Regions from separate parts of the Pectobacterium carotovorum genome, predicted to be linked through region 2. Evidence: predicted binding sites of a transcription regulator. Region 2 holds the regulator's gene; each other region holds the start of a gene.
What was found. The regulator PurR, encoded in region 2, represses purine synthesis genes. The targets are predictions, from matches to a motif close to CANGCAAACGTTTGCNTG.
Positions count from the first base shown of each region.

Region 1 (5,443 bases), on a different contig from region 2:
ATTGCGGGCAACTCGAATTTGTATCTGGCAGAAATGGAAAATCCCTGGACGCTGAAAGGCACGCCCGTCATGTTGAGCAAGCCAGAACTGCCGTGGGAAGTGATAGGTTTTAAAGTCAACGAAGGTCCCGCGGTCATTAAGCACGGCGAGCGTCTCTTTATCACCTATTCCGCCAGCGCCACCGATGAGAATTACTGTATCGGTCTACTGTGGGCGAATGCGGACGACAATCTATTGAACCCAACAAGCTGGCATAAATCTCAGCAGCCGGTCTTTACCACCCATCGGGCAAACCGACAGTTCGGGCCGGGCCATAATAGCTTCACCCAGACAGAAACGGGCGAGGACGTTCTGGTTTACCATGCCCGCAATTACACAGAGATTGAAGGCGATCCGCTGTATGACCCTAATCGCCATACGCGGATTAAAACCTTCACTTGGGATCGTGACGGCATGCCCGTGTTCGGCGAACCGCCCGCAGACAGGCAATAAACGAGAAACAGGTGCGTTGGAAAATCACACCAACGCACCGTATATCGTCAGAATTGCGACCACAACCACCAGCACCAGCGTCACCTTTTTAGCCAGCGTCACGGCAGCTTTAGGTGTCTCTACAGGCTCAATGTGGGGTTCACGCGCGAGAGAAAATTGGGCCAACTGCGTTAACACCCAATACTGCGAACTGCGAAAATCCCCCAACGAGGCGAACCAGGCGGGCAGTGCCTTTTCGCCGTGCCCCAGTAAAGCGTAAGCGGCACCGGCCAAACGCGCCGGAATCCAGTCAAGCCAATGCAGCAAGCTATCAACACCAGATTGCGCGCGCTCCAGCGGAGTATGGTGGCGAGCAAGCCAGGTCTGTCTGGCGCGTAAAAACGCATATCCCATCAGTGCAATCGGCCCGTATGGCCCGGCTGCGATGAACCAGAATAACGGGGCTAAATAAAATCGGAAATTGATCCACAGCAGCGCGTTTTGCAGTTCTTTCAACTGCTCGCTTTCGCCTGTGCCAACGGGCAAACCGTGAATCAACGCCAGTTCTGCCGCCATTTCCCGACTGGCATCCGCCTCACCGCGCTGCGCGGCCTGCAAATAACGCCGATAGTGCTGACGAATTTCACCCGCGCCAATGCACATCAGGCTGATAACAATCCACAACAGAAGAGAAATCAGGCCGAACAGAATGCCGCTGGTGAGCCATAGCAGCCCCGCCACGATACCCATGCTGCACAACGTCAGGAACAGCGTTTGAAATAAAGACGGGGATGAAACGTGCCGGAACACGGCTTCAAGCCGATGATCGATCTGCCAGTGCTCCCCCTGTTTGAACAAGCGCTCCCAGGCCAACGTAAGCAACAGTGTAAACAGCGTCATTAATCTAGGCTCCCTTTGTTCTCTGTCCAGTTTTCTTGTAGCTGACGATGATAGCCGTCCCAGTCAAATGCCGGACCGGGATCGGTTTTGCGGCCCGGAGCGATGTCGCTGTGTCCGGTAATACGCGATAGCGTGATGGGGTAGGCCCGCATTAGTAGGTGTGTAATGGCGACCAAAGAGTGATATTGCTCCATGGTAAAAGGCAGCGTATCCGTCCCTTCCAACTCAATGCCAATAGAGAAATCGTTACAGCGTTCGCGACCTTCAAACACCGACACACCGGCATGCCAGGCGCGCTGATCGAACGACACATACTGTATGATTTGTCCGTCACGGCGAATCAGGCAGTGTGCCGCAACGCGTAAATGGGAAATATCGGCAAAATAGGGATGCGCGGTGGGATCCAACGTCGCTGTAAACAGTTGATCAATATAGGGGCCGCCAAACTCGCCGGGCGGCAAACTGATATTGTGGATCACCAGCAAGGAAGGCACCTCATTATTCGGGCGGCCATCATAATGCGGTGAAGGCGTGTGTGTAATGTCGGATAACCAGCCATTTTCCAAAAGCATCGGCGATAACCTCGCATCGTGTCGTTTGCCGGCTGAATCAGGCGTAAAAATAATTTCAGGAGTAAAAACAATGTCTGATGTAAAAATAATGTCTGATGTAAAAACAATTGTAGCCAAAAGGTCCTTGTATCCAAGATACCATGTTTCGCGCCATCCTATCTATCCAACCGGATATCAATAGGTTTTACCGTTCGTTTTGTGATATTCCCGCCGCTTTCCTGTCCGCCCCCCGCTCCCAACATCCCTTTCGTCAGGTGAAATCTCTAACACTACAATGTGATTAAAATCACATTACAAATGTAATAGCACAATAAAAGGCAATCGTTTTCGTGCATTGTGTCTATTTTTACTTAAAATGCATGACAAAATTATCTTCTGATTTTTTTAGATATTACCAAAACTTATTCCGCGGTCTTACGCACGACGTAAATGACGTCTAACACTATGGTACTTAAGATGAAAAAAACTTTCGCCGCAGGCACCCTGCTCGCACTGTCATGCTCAATGCCTGCCCTTGCCGACAGCAATAAAGCCGAATACCTCTCCGACTGGTGGCATCAGAGCATTAACGTCGTCGGCAGCGCCCACACGCGTTTTGGACCACAGCTGAACAGCACGACCTATCTGGAATACGAAGCGTTTGCACGTAAAGACTGGTTCGATTTCTACGGCTACGCCGATGCGCCGAAGTTTTTTGGTGGCGATCCCGATAGCCGCGGTATTTGGGACAAAGGCTCTCCGCTGTTTGTCGAGATCGAACCACGCTTCTCCATTGATAAACTGACGGGAGCTGACCTGAGCTTTGGTCCGTTTAAAGAGTGGTACATCGCCAATAACGTGATTTACGATATGGGTCGCAACAGCGGTTCGCGCCAGAGCACCTGGTACATGGGCTTAGGTACCGATATTGATACCGGCACCGACCTGGCTCTGTCACTGAACGGCTATGCCAAATACCAATGGCAAAACTACGGTGCCGCTAACGAAAACGAGTGGGATGGTTACCGCGTAAAAGTGAAATACTCTTACCCACTGGGTTCTCTGCTCGGCGGCAACGTCTCGTATATCAGCTTCACCAATTTCGATTTTGGTTCAGAGCTGCGTGATAAATCGAATACAAGCCGTTCCAACAACTCCATCGCCTCCAGCCATATTCTGGCGTTGGGCTACGACCACTGGCACTACTCTTTCGTCGCACGTTATTTCCACAACGGCGGCCAATGGGCTGATGGCGCAGAACTCAATTTCGGCAAAGGTCCGTTTGAAGTGAAATCTACTGGCTGGGGATACTACCTGGTCGTCGGTTACAACTTCTAAAATCACCGTCCCTTTCCGGCGACCAGCAATGTCCGCCGGAAAATAACAGTAACAGTTTGAATTGTAATAATTATTCATTCTGGATGTCCTGATATAAACAAGGTAGCATAGACCTCCGAATCCCCCTTCGGAGTTTTGTCATGTCAACGCGTCGCTACAGTCAGGAACAACGCCAACAAGCCTTGCTTGCTCGTATTGCACAAGATATCCCCGCCAGCGTGCAACTGGCATTGCGTGAAGATTTAGGTGGCATCGTCGATGCTAATCAAGACATTACCGCGCTTTTGTTACCCGACAACGAGATCGTCAGCGCACGCATTATCACGCGTGAAGCGGGTATTTTCTGCGGTGCGCGCTGGCTTGAGGAAGTCTTTTCTCAATTGGGCGATACGACAACCATTACCTGGCACGTCGCCGATGGCGACACCATCGTCCCCAACCAAACGCTGTGTGACATTACGGGGCCGGCCAAACAGCTTCTGACTGGCGAACGCACGGCGCTGAATTTCCTGCAAACGCTGTCTGGCGTCGCAACGGAAGTCAGCCGCTATGTCGCGGTATTGCAGGGAACGCGCACTCGGCTGCTGGATACACGTAAGACGCTGCCGGGACTGCGCACCGCACTGAAATACGCCGTATCATGCGGTGGCGGAGACAACCACCGGCTCGGCCTATCCGATGCTTTCCTGATCAAGGAAAACCATATCATCGCCGCTGGCTCAATCAAAAATGCGGTAGAAAAAGCGCAGTCTCTGCGCAGTGATGTTCCGGTAGAGGTTGAAGTCGAATCACTGGACGAATTACAGCAAGCGCTGGAAGCGGGCGCCGATATCATCATGCTGGATAATTTCAGTCTGGATAACATCCGGGAAGCCGTTAACACCACACAAGGCCGCGCACTGCTGGAGATATCCGGTAATGTCACCCTCGACACGCTGCGTGGCTATGCGGAAACCGGCGTGGATTATATCTCGGTAGGGGCGCTAACCAAGCACGTACAGGCGCTGGATTTATCCATGCGCTTTATCTAAGCGTTTCTCTTTTCTTCCGACGAGGTGCCCTCTCGCACCTCGTCGCCCTTCTTCATCTCATCTTTCTCCATAACACCGTCACGATCCAACCTTCCTGCCCTGCGCAAATGTTCTGTCCTGATAGAACGAAAATTGCGTCTCTGCTCGCAAAAATTTTTCAACGCTCTGCAAATCACTAAAAACACATCGGAGCGCTTTCCTATTTTGATTTTCTCCGCTCGTCAGCCTTCACGCCCTTTTCTATGCTGCCGCCATTCGTATGGATTTATGCACCGCAGTCTTTAATTTATGTGCCACAACAGGGAAATCAACATGACAACACAACAAGGATTTACGCTGATTGAGCTGATGATCGTCATTGCGATCGTCGCCATCCTCAGCGCTATTGGCGTACCGGCTTATCAAGGTTATCTGCAAAAAGCGGCGCTAACGGACATGCTTCAAACGATGGTGTCTTATAAAACACCGGTCGATCTCTGCGGTCTGGAAAATGCCGCGTTTACCGCCTGTAGCGCAGGTAATCAGGGGATTCCAGGTAGTAAATCGTCGCGCTATGTCAGCGCCGTTAGCGTCGCCCAAGGGGTGATTACGCTGACCGGCCAATCCACTCTGCAAGGGCTGCGCGTAATTCTGACGCCAACGTGGGATACCGAAACTGGCGCTTCACGCTGGACAAAAAACTGCGCCACGGATGGCAGCGCAGAGAGCCTGCAATCGGCCTGTCAGGACGTTTTCCGTTTCGATAACACGGCGGGTTAATAATCATGACAGACTCATCCTTTTCCTCCGAGCATACGCTCAGCGAGCTACAGACGCTGTGCCGGCGTTATCAGGCATTGTTGCTTAGTCTTGATGAACAAACGCTGTCGGTCGCCGTCACAGCTTCCCCTTCTGCGGAGATGATTGCCGCGCTGCGTTTCGCCAGCAATCGCCGCATTATGGTGGAGCAATGGCCACAGGCCAGAATGGAACAGCAGCTTAACCCCGTGAACGCCGTTGCCGAACCCGCAGAAACCTACCATACCGGCACTTATCACAACAGCACCGGGCAACAGGATCATGAGGACGACTCCCCCGTTGCACAGTTTATCCATCAAACGCTGCGTCTCGCCGTTCAGCGGCGCGCCTCTGATATCCACTTTGAGCCGTTAC
Region 1 covers NZ_JAXAFK010000003.1:311,609-317,051, forward strand. The annotation lists gene R9X49_RS16085 (family 43 glycosylhydrolase) at 1-492, shown strand, start outside; gene ampE (beta-lactamase regulator AmpE) at 517-1,371, opposite strand; gene ampD (1,6-anhydro-N-acetylmuramyl-L-alanine amidase AmpD) at 1,371-1,943, opposite strand; gene R9X49_RS16100 (nucleoside-specific channel-forming protein Tsx) at 2,400-3,260, shown strand; gene nadC (carboxylating nicotinate-nucleotide diphosphorylase) at 3,401-4,291, shown strand; gene ppdD (prepilin peptidase-dependent pilin) at 4,604-5,050, shown strand; gene gspE (type II secretion system protein GspE) at 5,056-5,443, shown strand, end outside.
Region 1: the regulator PurR is predicted to act here: its motif matches at 2,258-2,275, upstream of R9X49_RS16100 (nucleoside-specific channel-forming protein Tsx).

Region 2 (5,443 bases):
GCGAACAAATCAACAGAAAAAAAACCGTCACGGACGCAAAGCAGCACGCCCGCGCTAGTGAAAAAAAATCTCAAAAAGCTGAAGCCTGAAGAAGATAAGCAAACAACGGCACAGGCCAGAGTCAAAACTGGGCTGAAGAAGACCGCGCTCAAGGGAAAAGCGGATAAAAATCCGGCCCCCACTGAAAAAGGAATGGCGCTGAGCGCAGCGCATAAAAAACGTTATCAACATGCCAAAACGACAGCAATGAATAAGCTGATGAGCCAAATAGGCAAGCCTTACCACTGGGGCGGCTCATCTCCCTTTACCGGATTCGACTGTAGCGGACTGGTCTATTACGCGTATAAAGATGTCGTTAAGATCCAAATTCCACGCACTGCTAACGAAATGTATCACCTGCGTGATGCCGCTCCGATCAAAAAGAGCGAGCTGGAAAGTGGCGATTTGGTCTTCTTCCGCATCAATAATCGTGGCGCAGCCGATCACGTCGGGGTTTATCTGGGAGAAGGGAAATTTATCCAGTCGCCGCGTACAGGTTCAGATATTCGAATCAGCAAGCTGAGTGAAGATTATTGGCAGGAACACTACGTTGGCGCGCGTCGCGTAGTGACACCGCAGACGATTCGTTAAAAAACAGGTTCGGTATCGAAGAAGAACGATTCAGACACGTTTATGTATACAACATCAACGTGTCTGAATACCTCACCGGTGCAGAGGCGCCGTTCGGTTAGTTCAGCACCGCAATAAAACTAAACGCGATGATCACAGCCAACGAGCCAACGGTTGTCAGTAAAGACATCTTCAGATCTGTATCCATAAACTACTCCTTATTAGCGAACAAATTTAGCTGAAAATTTCACCTGAAAGCGTCATCTGAAAAAAGACACCGCCATTCACAGCCGAACCCATTTAGGCAGTTAAAGCTACAAATAATAGGGTTATTACGATTCTTTCATAATTCCAGTGAAAAATCTCGGACGAATGCATCACTAATAGTATAAATTAGCCCTTTCCCTTTCATGATAAATCGGACACAATCCGCTGTTTATGAAAGCGCTGCGTATCGGTCGAAAAACGTCAACCCAGATCCCTTCGGTATAACATTCGGCATTCTCCTTCTGAAATCCTGTTTTTTAGCTTAGAAGAAGAACATTAAACGTAGGCAAACGATTAACAATATACTTACGTCTGTAACAGGTAAGTTCAGGAGTCATTTTTAGATGGCAACGATTAAAGATGTGGCAAAGCGTGCTGGCGTTTCTACCACAACCGTATCGCACGTGATCAATAAAACACGTTTCGTCGCCGAAGAGACTAAGGCAGCCGTCAGGGCGGCAATCAAAGAATTGCACTATTCGCCCAGCGCCGTCGCCCGCAGCCTCAAAGTTAATCACACCAAATCAATCGGTTTGCTGGCCACATCCAGCGAAGCCCCCTATTTCGCCGAGATCATCGAAGCCGTCGAAAACAGCTGCTATGCCAAAGGCTATACGCTGGTACTGTGTAATTCGCATAACGACATTGGTAAACAGCGCGCTTATCTCTCCATGCTGGCGCAAAAACGCGTCGACGGCCTGCTGGTAATGTGCGCCGAATATCCACCTGAGCTGTTGGCTATGCTGGAAGACTATCGCAGCATCCCGATGGTCGTGATGGACTGGGGCCAGATGCACAGCGATTTTACCGATACGATTATCGATAACGCCTTTGAAGGCGGTTATATGGCAGGTCGCTACCTGATCGAACGCGGTCATCGGGATATCGGTGCCATTCCCGGTATTCAAGAACGTAACACCGGCAGCGGGCGCTACCTCGGCTTTTTAAAAGCGCTGAAAGAAGCTGACATCACCGTACGCGAAGAGTGGGTTGTTCAGGGCGATTTCGAGCCGGAATCTGGTTATAAAGCCATGCATCAAATTCTCGCGCAGAAACAGCGGCCAACGGCCGTATTCTGCGGTGGCGATATCATGGCGATGGGCGCTATCTGTGCGGCAGACGAACTGGGTCTGCGCGTGCCGCAGGATATTTCGGTGATCGGTTATGACAACGTGCGCCACGCGCGTTTCTTTACGCCTGCGCTGACCACCATTCATCAGCCGAAAGAGCGTCTGGGGCAGTCCGCCTTTGCGATGCTGCTGGATCGCATTACCAGTAAGCGAGAAGATGCGCACGTGATCGAAGTGCATCCGACCCTGATAGAACGCCGCTCGGTTGCAGACGGCCCTTACCTCGACTATCGCCGCTAGCCGCGAGTTCTGTACAGACGATTTTCTTATTCCTGTCTGCTTCCCCTCTCTGCTTCAGCCCGCTCTCTTGTAGGCTGGCTGAAGCCGTTCTAATTCTATACCCTAAATAATTCGAGTTGCATGAAGGCGGCAAGCGAGGGAATCCCGATGAGCTTACTCAAGTAAGTGATTCGGGTGAGCGAACGTAGCCAACGTACATGCGGCTTGAAGTATGACGGGTATAATACCGTGTTTCATTTTCTCTGGTGACAGCCGATACCTCGGCTGCGATAAGTGTTGTCCTGGTGTGTTTTACGATACTTTTACATAAAGTTAAGGAGACATGATGGGTTTACCTTATACAGAAGAATGGGATGACGATATCGCGCCCTGGTTCCACATCGTGCAAGACATGTTGAATACCGCAGATATCACCATCAACGGCCCCCGCCCTTTTGACATCCGCGTGACTCATCCCGGTTTTTTTAAACGTGCTATGCGCGAGGGATCGCTGGGGCTGGGAGAAAGTTACATGGATGGCTGGTGGGAGTGTGAACGGCTGGATATGTTTTCCCATCGCGTCCTGCGGGCGGGGCTGGAGGCTAAGTTACCCCGTCGCCTGCACGATCTCACGCGGGTCGCCCTCTCCCGCGTCACGAATTTGCAATCCCGCAGGCGTGCTCAGGTTGTCGGTAAAGCCCATTACGATTTAGGTAATGATCTCTTTACCCTGATGCTGGATCCTTATATGCAATATTCCTGCGCCTATTGGAAACAGGCACAAACGCTGGAACAGGCGCAGGAAGATAAACTCGCTATGATCTGCGAAAAGCTCCAGCTCAAATCGGGGATGACGCTGCTGGATATCGGCTGCGGCTGGGGCGGGCTTGCCGAGTTCGCGGCGCGTCACTACGGCGTTTCGGTTTATGGCATCACCATTTCCAAAGAGCAGCAAATGCTGGCACAGCAGCGCTGTCAGAATCTGAACGTCACCATTGAACGACAGGATTACCGCGATCTCGATCGGCAATTTGACCGCGTAGTATCGGTTGGCATGTTTGAACACGTCGGGCCGCGCAACTATGACCGCTATTTTCGCGTCGTACGGCGTAACCTAAAGCCTAACGGACTGTTTCTGCTGCATACCATCGGGGCCAATAAGACCGATCCGCATGTCGATCCCTGGATTCATAAATACATCTTCCCCAACGGCTGCATCCCTTCCATACAGCACATTGCGCAGGCGAGCGAGCCTTACATGGTGATGGAGGACTGGCACAATTTCGGTGCCGATTACGATCGCACATTAATGGCGTGGCATACGCGCTTTCAGCAAAGCTGGCCACTGCTTTCCACACGCTACCCTGCCCGCTTCCGCCGGATGTTCAGCTACTACCTGAACCTCTGCGCTGGTGCCTTCAGAGCAAGAACACTCCAGCTCTGGCAAGTCGTGTTCAGTCTGGATGGGATCGAGGGTGGATTACGCGTTTCACGCTGACAGAAAAGAAAAAACCGGACGAGGTTATTCGTCCGGTTTACAAGAACAGGCAACGAGGAAATTACTCTTCTTTGCCCAGGTCGCTCGCCTGCTTGCTGGCCAACACGCGCTCGACCGTATCCACCACGGCCTGTGTCTGCGGATCGATTTCAATATTGATGCGATGTCCCAGACGTTTCTGTCCCAGCGTAGTACGGTTCAGCGTTTCGGGAATTAAATGCACGCAGAAACGCCCGCGAGTCACTTCCCCTACCGTCAGGCTGATACCATCAATCCCAACAAAGCCTTTATGCAGCACGTATTTCATCAGCGCTTCATCTGCCAGACGGAACCAAATCTGATGGTTATTCTCTGAAACCTGAATCTTCACCACTTCCGCCGTACACATGATGTGACCCGACATGACGTGTCCACCAATCTCGTCACCGAATTTCGCGGCACGCTCAATATTCACAACATCGCCTTCATGAATATCGCCCAGATTCGTTAGTCGCAGCGTTTCTTTCATGAGATCGAAGCTGACACGATCGCCCTCGATGGCGGTTACCGTCAGGCAGCAGCCGTTGTGCGCCACCGAGGCACCGGGCACAAGTCCGGGCAGCAGATCAGGCGGGAGCTGGACAACGTGCGTGCGGAAATTGGATTTTTCTTCAATCGACACCACCGGCGCGGTGCCCTGCACAATACCGGTAAACATACGGTTTGCCTCTTAAAAACAAAGAAATGATTTGGTGCAGTGTGCCCGATATTTCGCGGAAATCCAAACCGGAATACCGCACACTACATTGCTATCGAAACCGTAGCGTAACAAAAAGAATATATTCTCTTCCATGCTGGTTTACTTTCGTTAAGTCGTTACAATGACTCCCTCTTTGTCCCGATCTGTTTTTCATATCTAAATTATTTATTCCGCAGTCAAGTCATTCAAGGAAGGTATCCGTGCAACAGTATCTGACAGAAGCGCGTAAATTATTGGCGCTTGCTGTTCCTGTCATTATTGCGCAAGTGTCTCAAACATCGATGGGGGTCGTTGACACCATCATGGCAGGCGCTTATAGCGCCACCGATATGGCCGCCGTCGCCGTGGGAACCTCTATCTGGCTACCCGCCATTCTTTTTGGCCACGGTCTGCTGCTGGCACTGACGCCCGTTGTCGCACAGCTCAACGGTTCCGGCCGACGCGATCGCATCTCGCATCAGGTGCGACAATCCTTTTTCCTGGCCGCCATTATTTCTGTATTTACGATGCTGGCGCTGTATCAGGGGGAATATGCCATTAACCTGATGAGCGACGATTCGCCGGAGCTGGCGGCGAAGGCCATTGGCTACCTGCATGCGCTGCTGTGGGGCGTACCTGGCTATCTGTTCTATCAGGTTTTGCGCTGCCAGTGCGAAGGGCTGTCCAAAACCTACCCCGGCATGATGATTGGGTTCATCGGGTTATTAATCAATATCCCGATCAACTATATCTTTATCCACGGTAAATTTGGCATGCCCGAACTGGGCGGCGTAGGCTGCGGCGTCGCTACCGCGTCGGTTTACTGGATCATGATGCTATTGATGATGGCCTACACCCGACGCGCCTCCTGGCTACGCGATATCCGCCAGCATCGTCCTACATTCCGCCCGGATTTTTCCGTATTAAAGCGTTTGTTTGGTCTCGGTTTACCTATCGCGCTGGCGCTGCTTTTCGAGGTCACCTTGTTTGCCGTGGTGGCGC
Region 2 covers NZ_JAXAFK010000001.1:1,988,263-1,993,705, forward strand. The annotation lists gene R9X49_RS08780 (C40 family peptidase) at 1-630, shown strand, start outside; gene R9X49_RS08785 (YnhF family membrane protein) at 728-817, opposite strand; gene purR (HTH-type transcriptional repressor PurR) at 1,221-2,246, shown strand; gene cfa (cyclopropane fatty acyl phospholipid synthase) at 2,572-3,723, shown strand; gene R9X49_RS08800 (riboflavin synthase subunit alpha) at 3,785-4,420, opposite strand; gene R9X49_RS08805 (MATE family efflux transporter) at 4,663-5,443, shown strand, end outside.

Region 3 (5,443 bases), on a different contig from region 2:
CCAATCGCCGTCCTTTGCCTGCAGTGCCATTGTACGCAGTTGTAGCACATCGGCTTCGATAGGGAGCGTGGCGGCCTGTGAGGAAAGATTTAGCGTACCGCCTTCCAGCTCCAGACTGGCGAAATGGCGCGGTTCAGTAATCTGACGCACGCTAAATCCGGCTGAAACCTGCTTTGCAGTGAGTGTCGGCGGCTGGTTTTTTTGACCGAAACTGACGTCGGTGAGTTGGATATGATCGGCTGTTGACCAGTCATGATTGATTTTGCCCAGTGACAACTGGTAGTCGGTATTTTGGTTTACCCAATTACTCACCCAGCCTGCCGCCCAACTGGTTTGCAGTAATACGTATACGACTACCAGCGCTAAAAAGGCCAGTAGCAGTAGGGTCAGCAATAATTTCCCGATAAATTTCATCGTGTCAGTCCATGCCAATCGTCAGGGAGAACTGTTCTTATGCCGCAATTTCCCTGAAGGCTCAATAGGTAATGCTGTTACAGACAGTAAAAAGCGAGCGGTGTTGCATCACCGCTCGCTTTTACATGAACTGAACAGAAATTATTGCGGGCTGGCGCTATTTTTCTTCGTGTGGGAAGACCAAATTCAGCACGATTGCGGTAATCCCGCCAGCGGCAATACCGGAAGACAGTAACGTTTTAATCCAATCTGGTGCGAATTGCAGAATCAGTGGCTGCTGCGATACGCCAAGGCCAACGGCCAGCGACAGCGCAATAATCATGATAGCGCGGCGGTTCAGTGGTTCGCGGGACACAATGCGCACACCGGAAGCGGCGATCGTACCAAACATCACGATAGTGGCACCGCCCAGAACCGGCTCTGGAATATGCTGCACAAATCCGCTAACGGCAGGGAACAGCCCCAGCGCGATCAGCATCAGCGAAACCACGAAGCCCACATAGCGGCTGGCAACACCGGTAAGCTGGATGACGCCGTTATTCTGGCCGAAGCAAGAGTTAGGGAAGGTATTGAATACGGCGGAAAGGCAAGAGTTCAGACCGTTTGCCAGCACGCCGCCTTTTAAGCGTTTCATGTACAGCGGGCCTCTGACCGGCTGCTCAGACACGTCGGAGGTCGCGGTGATGTCACCGATGGTTTCTAACGACGTCACCATGAAGACCAGCATCAGTGGGATCAGCAGGTTCCAGTCAAAGCCTAAACCGTAATACAGCGGTGTTGGCACCATGATAGCCGTATCGTGTTGCGAGGATGTGTTTTCCGGCAGCATTCCCATCAGCCAGGCACCCAGATAACCCACCGCCATGGCAATCACCAGAGAGGCGACACGCAGGTAGGGGTTACGCTGGCGGTTCAGCAGAATAATAACCAGCAACACCACGCCTGCCAGCAATAAGTTCTTAGGCGCACCGAAGGTGTTATTACCCATCGCAGCATAGCCGCCGCCGATAGAAGTCAGGCCGACCTGAATCAGCGACAGACCAATGATCATCACCACAATGCCGGAAACCAGCGGGGTAATGATGCGGCGGGTTAAATGCAGGAAGCGTGAAAGAATGATTTCAGTGAAGGACGCGACCATCAGCGTACCGAACAGCGCCGCCATCATGGTGGGAACATCTGCGCCACCATTCTTCAGTGCCAATCCACCCATAATCAGTGGCGTCACGAAGTTAAAGCTGGTGCCCTGAATAGACAGCAGGCCAGAACCGACGGGGCCCCAGGTTTTAATTTGTAGAATAGAGGCCAGACCGGAAGCGAAAAGCGACATGCTGATGATGCGCTGCGTATCATGAGCGGGTAAACCCAATGCCTGACAGATCAGTAGCGCAGGAGTAATCACCGCAACAAACATGGCCAACAGGTGCTGGCTGGCGGCGAACAGCGTTTGCGGCAGCGGCGGCCTGTCTTCAAGACGATAGATGAGTTCACTGCGCTGAGGTGCGGCAGCGGCTTCTGTTTGGGACGTTTCCGTGGTGGTAGTCATGATGTAAGTTGGCGTTCCTGAAACGACAAAGAGCGCATTTTAATGATCTCTTTGTCGAAAGCAAACGTTTGCTAGCTCATCTCTTCGATATGAATTTTGTCTGAATGGGCAAGACCTTATTATTTAAGGGGATATGCAATGTCATACTTTCCGCTGCATGCAGGTTGGCGGCGAGGTTTTTAGAAAAAGGAAGAATGTGTGGCTGTGATTAGGCGTTAGTGTAGCGTGCGCGCTCTGGCAGCCAGCGTTCAATGAGCGCAATGGCATGCTCGGGATAGTGCTCATGCAGGTGGCGTGCAACGCGCTGCACCTGTGGAATCAGGTCCTGATCGCGCAGGAGGTCGGCTACTTTGAACTCGGCATTGCCGGTTTGTCGCGTCCCTAATAATTCGCCTGGTCCGCGAATTTCCAGATCGCGCTGAGCGATAACAAAACCATCGTTACTATCGCGTAGAACCTGAAGCCGTTTCTGGGCGGTTTTGCTCATTGGCGTTTTGTAGAGTAGTACGCAGTGAGACGCCACTGCGCCGCGTCCGACGCGACCGCGTAATTGGTGCAGCTGTGCCAGACCCAGACGCTCTGGGTTCTCGATGATCATCAGGCTGGCATTCGGTACATCTACACCCACTTCGATGACGGTGGTTGCCACCAGCAGTTGCAGCTCGCCCTGTTTGAAAGCCTGCATCAACGCCTGCTTTTCCTGCGCTTTCATGCGACCGTGAACTAATCCAACCTTGAGATTCGGCAGAGCAGCTTTTAGCTCTTCACTGGTGGCTTCTGCTGCCTGCGCTTCCAGAAGGTCGGATTCTTCAATCAACGTGCACACCCAATAGGCCTGCCGCCCTTCCTGCTGACAGGCGCTATTCACACGCTCGATGATGTCGCTGCGGCGTGAATCCGGTATGGCGACCGTGGTGACGGGGGTTCTGCCTGGAGGTAGCTCATCAATGACGGACGTATCCAGATCGGCATAGGCCGTCATCGCCAGCGTGCGGGGAATTGGTGTGGCGGTCATAATCAATTGATGGGGATGGAAGCCCTGTTCTTCGCCTTTCTCCCACAGCGCAAGGCGTTGATGCACGCCAAAGCGGTGCTGTTCATCAATAATGACTAACGCCAGCCCGTTGAATTTCACCTGCTGCTGAAAAATGGCGTGCGTCCCGACCACCATGGAAACCTGACCGCTGGCGATGGCATCCTGCTGCGCCTGACGCGCTTTTCCTTTTTGTTTGCCAGCCAGCCAGCCCACTTCGAGCCCCAGCGGTTCAAACCACTGACGGAAATTATGGGCGTGCTGTTCGGCCAATAGCTCTGTTGGTGCCATTAATGCGACCTGTTTGCCGTTGGCAATGGCTCGTAATGCTGCCAGCGCGGCGACCAGCGTTTTCCCTGAACCGACATCGCCCTGCACCAGACGCATCATTGGGAAGTCTTTCGCCATATCCGTTTCAATTTCAGCGACGACACGCTTTTGCGCCTGTGTGGGAGTGAAAGGCAGGGCGGCGAGTAACTGCTGCTTCAGGCTGTCTTTCTCCAGTAGCGACGAGGCTTTATGTCGCTGCTCCCCAGCCCGCACGGCGAGCATACTCAGGTTGTGCGCCAGCAGTTCTTCCATAATCAGCCGCTGCTGCGCTGGGTGTTTCCCGTGTTCCAGCTCGCTGAGCTGCATATCCGGCGGGGGACGATGTAGCGTGCGCAGCGCATCCGGCAGACTAATGAGCGAACGGCTCAGGGATTCAGGTAGCAACTCATCAATGTGATTGGCATCGAGCAATGCCAGCGCCTGATCGGTAAGCTTGCGTAGCGTCGCCTGACGAATACCTTCCGTGGAGGGATAAACCGGCGTGAGTGATTCCTGTAGTTCAACCTGCGTATTATCCCCCTGAACACGATATTCAGGATGGATGATCTCCGCACCGATTTTACCGCGCTTGATTTCACCATAAGCGGTAACACGCTGTCCCGGCGCGAGACTGTTTTTCATTGCGGCATTGAAATTGAAGAAGCGCATGGTCAGCATACCGCTGCCGTCGCTGATTTGGCAGGTCAACATACGACGGCTGCCAAAGGTGATGTCGTTACGTAGGATTTCACCTTCCACGGTGGCATACATACCGGGAAGGAGGTCGCCAATGGGATAAAGATGTGTGCGGTCTTCGTAGCGTAAAGGTAAGTGCAGCAGGAGGTCCTGCACGGTTTCCAGCCCGAGTCGCGCGAGTTTCGCTGCCTGGCTTGCACCCACGCCGGTAAGTGTACTCAGCGGTTGGGTGTTCAGCAGGCGGCCTTTCATCAGCACTCCGACGATTGCATCGCGGCCCACCACGGGGTATCCGCTACAATCTGACCCTGATGGTCGATATAAGGACGGGAGAGTCCTTTACGTTTTGCGACGCGTGCCAGTACTGGATAGCCCCCTTCAAACAGCAGCCGCTGCTGCTCTTCTTCATCCAGCGGGCTGTCTTCGCGCTGATACATGCCTGCTATCTGGCGCTGGCGCTGCGCTTCATACAGGATCAACGCCGAGGCTACGGAGACATTCAGCGATTGCACCATACCGGTCATCGGAATGATGATATCCCGATCGGCCAGTTTGAGTGCTTCGGCAGTAATACCGGTTTTTTCTTGTCCGAGCAGAATGCAGGTCGGGCGGGTGTAATCAATTTCCCGAAAATCGACCGCGTGCTCAGACAAATTGGTCGCCAGAACCTGCATGCCTTCGGCTTTCAGGTGACCAACCGCATCACCGATATTGCGATGGGTTTTCACCTGCACCCAGCTATTACTGCCCGCAGCCGAGGAAACCAGCGTTTTCATCCGGCTGGTGGGCCAAATCGCATGGACCTGGTGCACGCCGACGGCATCCGCGGTACGGATAACGGCAGAAATGTTATGGGGCTTATGCACCTGCTCCATGCAAATTGTCAGATCGGGCTGACGGCAGTTGAGCATCTCTTTTATGCGTGCATAACGTTGAGGGGTCATGACGATTAATTTCGGTTACGGTTAACTTTGATGACATCCGGCATCACGCGAATTTTACGCATAATATTGGCCAGATGAACGCGATCGAGTGTGGTGAGACGAATAAAGGCGCTGTATACGCGGCCGTCTCTCTCTTCCGTATTGATGCTCTGAATATTGGAATTCGCGGCGTTGATCGCTGCCGTCAGGTTCGCCAGCGCGCCCTGATGGTTGAACATATCGACTTTGATTTCAGCGATGAACTCTTGTTCCGTTACCTTATCCCACTCTACCGCCATGAATTTTTCAGGTTCTTTCTGATAGCCGCGAATGTTGCGACAGGATTCATGGTGAATAACCAACCCTTTACCGGGGCTGACGTGGGCGATGATCGGGTCGCCGGGAATAGGGCGGCAGCATTTGGCAAATGAGATCATGACGCCATCTGCACCTTTGATCGGCAACTTGCGCAGCCCGGTGGTTCCCAGTTCAGATTGTTCGTTCAGCAGATTTTTCGCCACG
Region 3 covers NZ_JAXAFK010000006.1:20,992-26,434, forward strand. The annotation lists gene R9X49_RS19825 (AsmA family protein) at 1-414, opposite strand, end outside; gene R9X49_RS19830 (nucleobase:cation symporter-2 family protein) at 572-1,960, opposite strand; gene recG (ATP-dependent DNA helicase RecG) at 2,169-4,250, opposite strand; gene trmH (tRNA (guanosine(18)-2'-O)-methyltransferase TrmH) at 4,250-4,942, opposite strand; gene spoT (bifunctional GTP diphosphokinase/guanosine-3',5'-bis pyrophosphate 3'-pyrophosphohydrolase) at 4,948-5,443, opposite strand, start outside.
Region 3: the regulator PurR is predicted to act here: its motif matches at 2,018-2,035, upstream of R9X49_RS19830 (nucleobase:cation symporter-2 family protein).

Region 4 (5,443 bases), 730 kb from region 2:
GACGGATAAAGATTATCTGAACATTGAAGCGGTGATCGGCCATGAATATTTCCATAACTGGACGGGCAACCGCGTTACCTGCCGCGACTGGTTCCAGCTTAGCCTGAAAGAAGGGCTGACGGTGTTCCGCGATCAGGAGTTCAGCTCCGATCTGGGTTCGCGCCCGGTGAACCGTATTGATAACGTGCGTGTGATGCGCGGTGCGCAGTTTGCTGAAGATGCCAGCCCGATGTCGCATCCGATTCGTCCCGATCAGGTGATCGAGATGAATAACTTCTACACGCTGACGGTCTATGAAAAGGGATCGGAAGTGATCCGCATGATGCACACCTTATTAGGTGAAGACGGCTTCCAGGCAGGTATTCGTCTGTATTTTGAGCGTCATGACGGCAGCGCAGCAACCTGTGATGACTTTGTGCAGGCAATGGAAGACGCCTCCGGTGTCGATCTCACGCAGTTCCGCCGTTGGTACAGCCAGTCAGGTACGCCGGTGCTGACCGTGCGTGATGATTACGATCCGCAGACGCAACAATATCTGCTGAGCGTGAGCCAAATGACGCCCGTTGGTGCCGATAAACAAGCCAAACTGCCGCTGCACATTCCGCTGGATATCGAACTGTACGATCCGCAAGGGCAGGTGATTCCGTTACAGAAAGACGGCCAACTGCTGGCGTCGGTGCTTAATGTCACCGAATCCGAACAGACGTTCATTTTCGATCAGGTTCCTTGCCGTCCGATTCCTTCTTTATTACGTGAGTTTTCTGCGCCGGTAAAACTGAACTATGCCTGGAGCGATGAACAGCTGACGTTCCTGATGCGTCACGCCAGCAATGCGTTTTCACGTTGGGATGCAGCACAGAGCCTGTTGGCCAACTACATCCGTCTGAATGTTTCCCGCTACCAGCAGAAGCAGCCGCTTTCCGTGCCGATGCATGTCGTCGATGCCTTCCGTGGTGTGTTGCTGGATGACAAACTGGATCCGATGCTGGCTTCGCAGATTCTGACGTTGCCGAGCGAAAATGAGATTGCCGAGCTGTTTGACATCATCGATCCGACGGCGATCGCTGCCGTACGCGAAAGCATGACGCATACGATGGCGAAAGAGATGGCGGATGAGTGGCTAGCGGTATACCACGCGAATCAGGCGCCACAGTATCGCATCGAGCACGCGGATATGGGTAAACGCGCGCTGCGCAACGTCTGCCTGCATTATCTGGCATTCAGCGATGACGCGCTGGCAGGTAAACTGGTACAGGCGCAGTTTCGTCAGGCGGATAACATGACTGATTCGCTGGCGGCGCTGTCGGCGGCGGTTGAGGCACAGTTGCCGGTGAGTGATGAATTGCTGACGCAGTTTGATAACCGCTGGCATCAGGATGGTTTGGTCATGGATAAATGGTTTGTGCTGCAAGCCACCAGCCCGGCAGCCGATGTGCTGACCCGCGTGCGTGAACTGCTGCAACACCGTTCATTCAGCCTGAACAACCCTAACCGCCTGCGTTCGCTGGTGGGGGCGTTTGCGGCCGCTAATCCGTCGGCTTTCCATGCCGAAGACGGTAGCGGCTATCGCTTCCTGACGGAGATTCTAAGTGACTTGAACACGCGTAATCCGCAGGTTGCGGCTCGTGTGATCGAACCGTTGATCCGTCTGAAACGCTATGATGCTAAACGTCAGACGCAAATGCGTCAGGCGCTGGAGCAACTGAAGACGTTGGAAAACCTGTCTGGCGATCTGTTTGAGAAGATCAGCAAGGCACTGCAAGACTAATCCTGCCGCAGGATTAGCACAGCCACACGCGGTATCCTGCCGCGTGTGGCATTCTCTCTTATGCCGTTTATCACTTCCGCAAACGTTTTACTTTCCGCAAAGATGGCACTACCATCTCCGACCGTGAGTTAAACCGTAATCCACTATTGCTTACTTTCAGCGTAAGCAAGATACCTTTGCGATAGGGATCTCAGGAGACAATATGTTCTATCCCGTTATCAAAAAAGCCCTGTTTCAGCTCGATCCAGAGCGTGCACATGAGCTGACCTTCCAACAATTACGCCGTATTACCAACACGCCTTTTGAATTTCTCGTCCGTCAGTCCGTTCCGACTAAACCGATTACCTGCATGGGATTATCTTTTAAAAACCCACTCGGTCTGGCGGCGGGATTAGATAAAGACGGCGAATGTATTGATGCGTTAGGTGCGATGGGATTTGGTTTTATTGAAGTAGGGACGGTAACGCCGCGCCCACAATCCGGTAATGATAAGCCGAGATTATTCCGCGTAGTGGAAGCGGAAGGATTGATCAACCGGATGGGTTTCAATAATAAAGGCGTGGATTATCTGGTTGAGAATGTAAAGAAAACACGCTTTGGCGGTGTATTAGGGATCAACATCGGCAAGAATAAAGATACGCCAGTTGAGCAAGGTAAAGACGATTATTTGATCTGCATGGATAAGGTTTATCCCCATGCAGGCTATATCGCGATCAATATTTCATCACCCAATACGCCGGGGTTACGTAGCCTGCAATATGGTGAAGCGCTGGACGATCTTTTGCTGGCAATAAAGAACAAGCAGGCAGAATTAAAAGAGAAACATCAGAAATATGTCCCCGTGGCGGTGAAGATCGCGCCGGATCTTTCCGAAGAAGAATTGATCCAAATTGCCGATAGTTTGGTTCGTCATAACATCGACGGTGTGATTGCCACGAATACAACGCTCGACAGAAAACTAATTCAGGGATTAAACCACTGTGGGCAGACGGGGGGATTAAGTGGACGTCCGTTGCAGACCAGCAGCACGGAAATTATCCGCCGTTTGTCACAGGAATTAGCAGGACGTTTACCGATTATTGGCGTTGGCGGAATTGATTCTTTAGTCGCCGCACGCGAAAAAATGGCGGCCGGTGCGTCGCTGGTGCAGATATATTCGGGCTTTATTTTCCATGGCCCTCGTCTGATTAAAGATATCGTTACACATATTTAATCCGAAAGTCCTTTCATTTTTAGCTGGGGGTTTATTTATCCCCCCAGCTAGTCTATATTTTATCCGTTTGCGTAAATAATCTATCAACCGATGTCTGATCTTCTTACCGCGACGTTTATGTCGACGAACGATTAATGAAGTGTAAGAAAACACAATCAGCCATTTCTGATATTTCTACTGTGAAGACGAAGGGTAAATAATATGAAGTTAAAACCTGACGATAACTGGCGCTGGTATTTTGATACTGAACACGATCGCCTGATGTTGGATCTGGCTAACGGCATGTTATTCCGTTCTCGTTTCCCCTCTAAAATGCTAACTCCGGATGCTTTCAATGAATGCGCATTCTGCGTTGACGACGCCGCGTTATTTTTTACCTATAATGATAAATGCCAGAAAGCGGCGCTGCACCGCGACCTTCAGGGCGAATTAGTCTTGAACGCGCTGGTGGCGACCCGATTCCTCAAACCGTTAATGCCGAAAAGCTGGCATTTCATCCAACAGCCGGATGCCGTGACCCATTCGCCGCAGGCGGGGGACATTGTGCAGGTACAGCTCACTGAAACTCATGAAACAGCCTGTTTTCTGGTAGCGGAAGCAGGGGATAAAGCCTGTCTCTGTCTGCTGGCGCAGGAACAGCTGTCATTAAGCGGGAAAACTATGGGGCTGGGCGATGCCATAAAAATCATGCACGACAGGTTAATGCCTGCCGCTATTCAACATAGCGCTGAGTGGGAAACCACATTAGGTGAAGGCACGTCAGCATTTGAATACGCCAAGGTCGTCTAAACCCCGGCATATACCCGTCATACTTCAAGCTGCATGTGTGCTAGCTTTTCTTAGCTACTGCAAATGAAGGTCACTCTGCGGAATACAGCTGCAGGTAAGAATTTCTCCGTTTCCTTTGATAGCACTTTGTTTCAGTGCAGAAACTTCTCCGCTGACTAGCGTCAATTTACAGCACCCGCACAATCCAGCCCGACAAGAATAGGGGACTCGAACGCCCTGTTGCTCTAGCTGCTCCAGTAAAATCTGCTGATTGTTCCCTTGTAACGCTTTTCCCTGATAGTGAAGGGTGACAGCCTGTTCGCTTTTCTCGGGAACGACAAGGCTCTCGACCACCTGACCAGAACCGTAAGGGCGCGGCGGCTTGGTTGCCAGGACTTCCAGCGTATCGCCTACGCGAATAATGCCCGTATTTCTGGCGACCAGATTTTGCCCAAAATCAACGTCGCCGTTTTCGGCAGTGCGGAACGATTGCAACGTTGCCAGCGGTTCTCCTGATGGGTGCTTACGACCGCGTTCAATGCTGACGGTGGTGAAAATGCAGCGGCTACAGGGTTTGACGACGTCAAAAATAACCTCGCCAATCCGAATGGTCTTCCAACTGTCTTCGGCAAAAGCGTCCGCACCCGTCACCACCAGATTGGGACGAAACTGTTCGACTTTAATGCCGGCGGAGCAGCGCTGACGCAGTGCCTGAAATGACGCGTCATTGATTAACAAAAACGGATAGCCGTCGGCAAATGCCAGGGGAACTTCTGGATAATGCTTAACCCGCCGGGATGGTTCATTGCCCACCCAGCGAAGCTGGACGGCGCGCTGAAAATAGTGGCTCAGCCAGGCATTGATGGCGTCGGGGGCGACAAGTGCCGTAAAGTGTGTGCCCCAGACTTCTGTCGGCTGCGGGGCTGCGGTGAAATCGGCAAAACGAATGGTGGCGGTTTGGCCATCCGGTGCGGCAATAAACAGCCCATCCGGCAGCAGCGCCGGCGTAAACAACACCATTTGTGGATACTGACGAGCGGTAATAAATGTTCCATCAAGTTCGGTAATCATGAAGGCACGATCGTTCGCCAAACCGCTGACAGACGCCATCGCGTGGGACAGCTGTAGCCCCCGCATCGATTTTACCGGATGAATATAAAGCCGCGTTACGCCAATCACTGACCTGTTCCTTGCCAAAGTAAAACGGCAACTTTATGACAAGCGTCTCGGATTAGCTATAATGCGCCTCAATTTCTTTTATGAATCTATTTTTTGGTGATAGTGACGACATGAATGCTTTGTTTGCCAGTACGGCGCGGGGATTGGAAGAGTTATTAAAAAGCGAACTCGAATCATTGGGTGCGCAGTCCTGTGCGGTGGTGCAGGGCGGTGTCCATTTTGAGGGTGACAATCGCCTGCTGTACCAGAGCCTGCTGTGGAGCCGTCTGGCATCGCGCATTCTGCTGCCGCTGAATGAATTCAAGGTACACAGCGATCTGGATTTATATCTGGGCGTGCAGGCGATTGACTGGTCAACGATCTTCAGCATCGATAAAACCTTTGCCGTGCATTTTACCGGTACTAATGAAGATATCCGCAACAGCCAGTACGGCGCGTTAAAAGTCAAAGATGCGATTGTGGATAGCTTTACGCGTAAAACCGGGCAGCGACCGGATGTGGCAAAACAGCAGCCG
Region 4 covers NZ_JAXAFK010000001.1:1,262,270-1,267,712, forward strand. The annotation lists gene pepN (aminopeptidase N) at 1-1,768, shown strand, start outside; gene pyrD (quinone-dependent dihydroorotate dehydrogenase) at 1,971-2,981, shown strand; gene R9X49_RS05540 (cell division protein ZapC) at 3,183-3,770, shown strand; gene R9X49_RS05545 (YcbX family protein) at 3,825-4,928, opposite strand; gene rlmKL (bifunctional 23S rRNA (guanine(2069)-N(7))-methyltransferase RlmK/23S rRNA (guanine(2445)-N(2))-methyltransferase RlmL) at 5,039-5,443, shown strand, end outside.
Region 4: the regulator PurR is predicted to act here: its motif matches at 1,844-1,861, upstream of pyrD (quinone-dependent dihydroorotate dehydrogenase).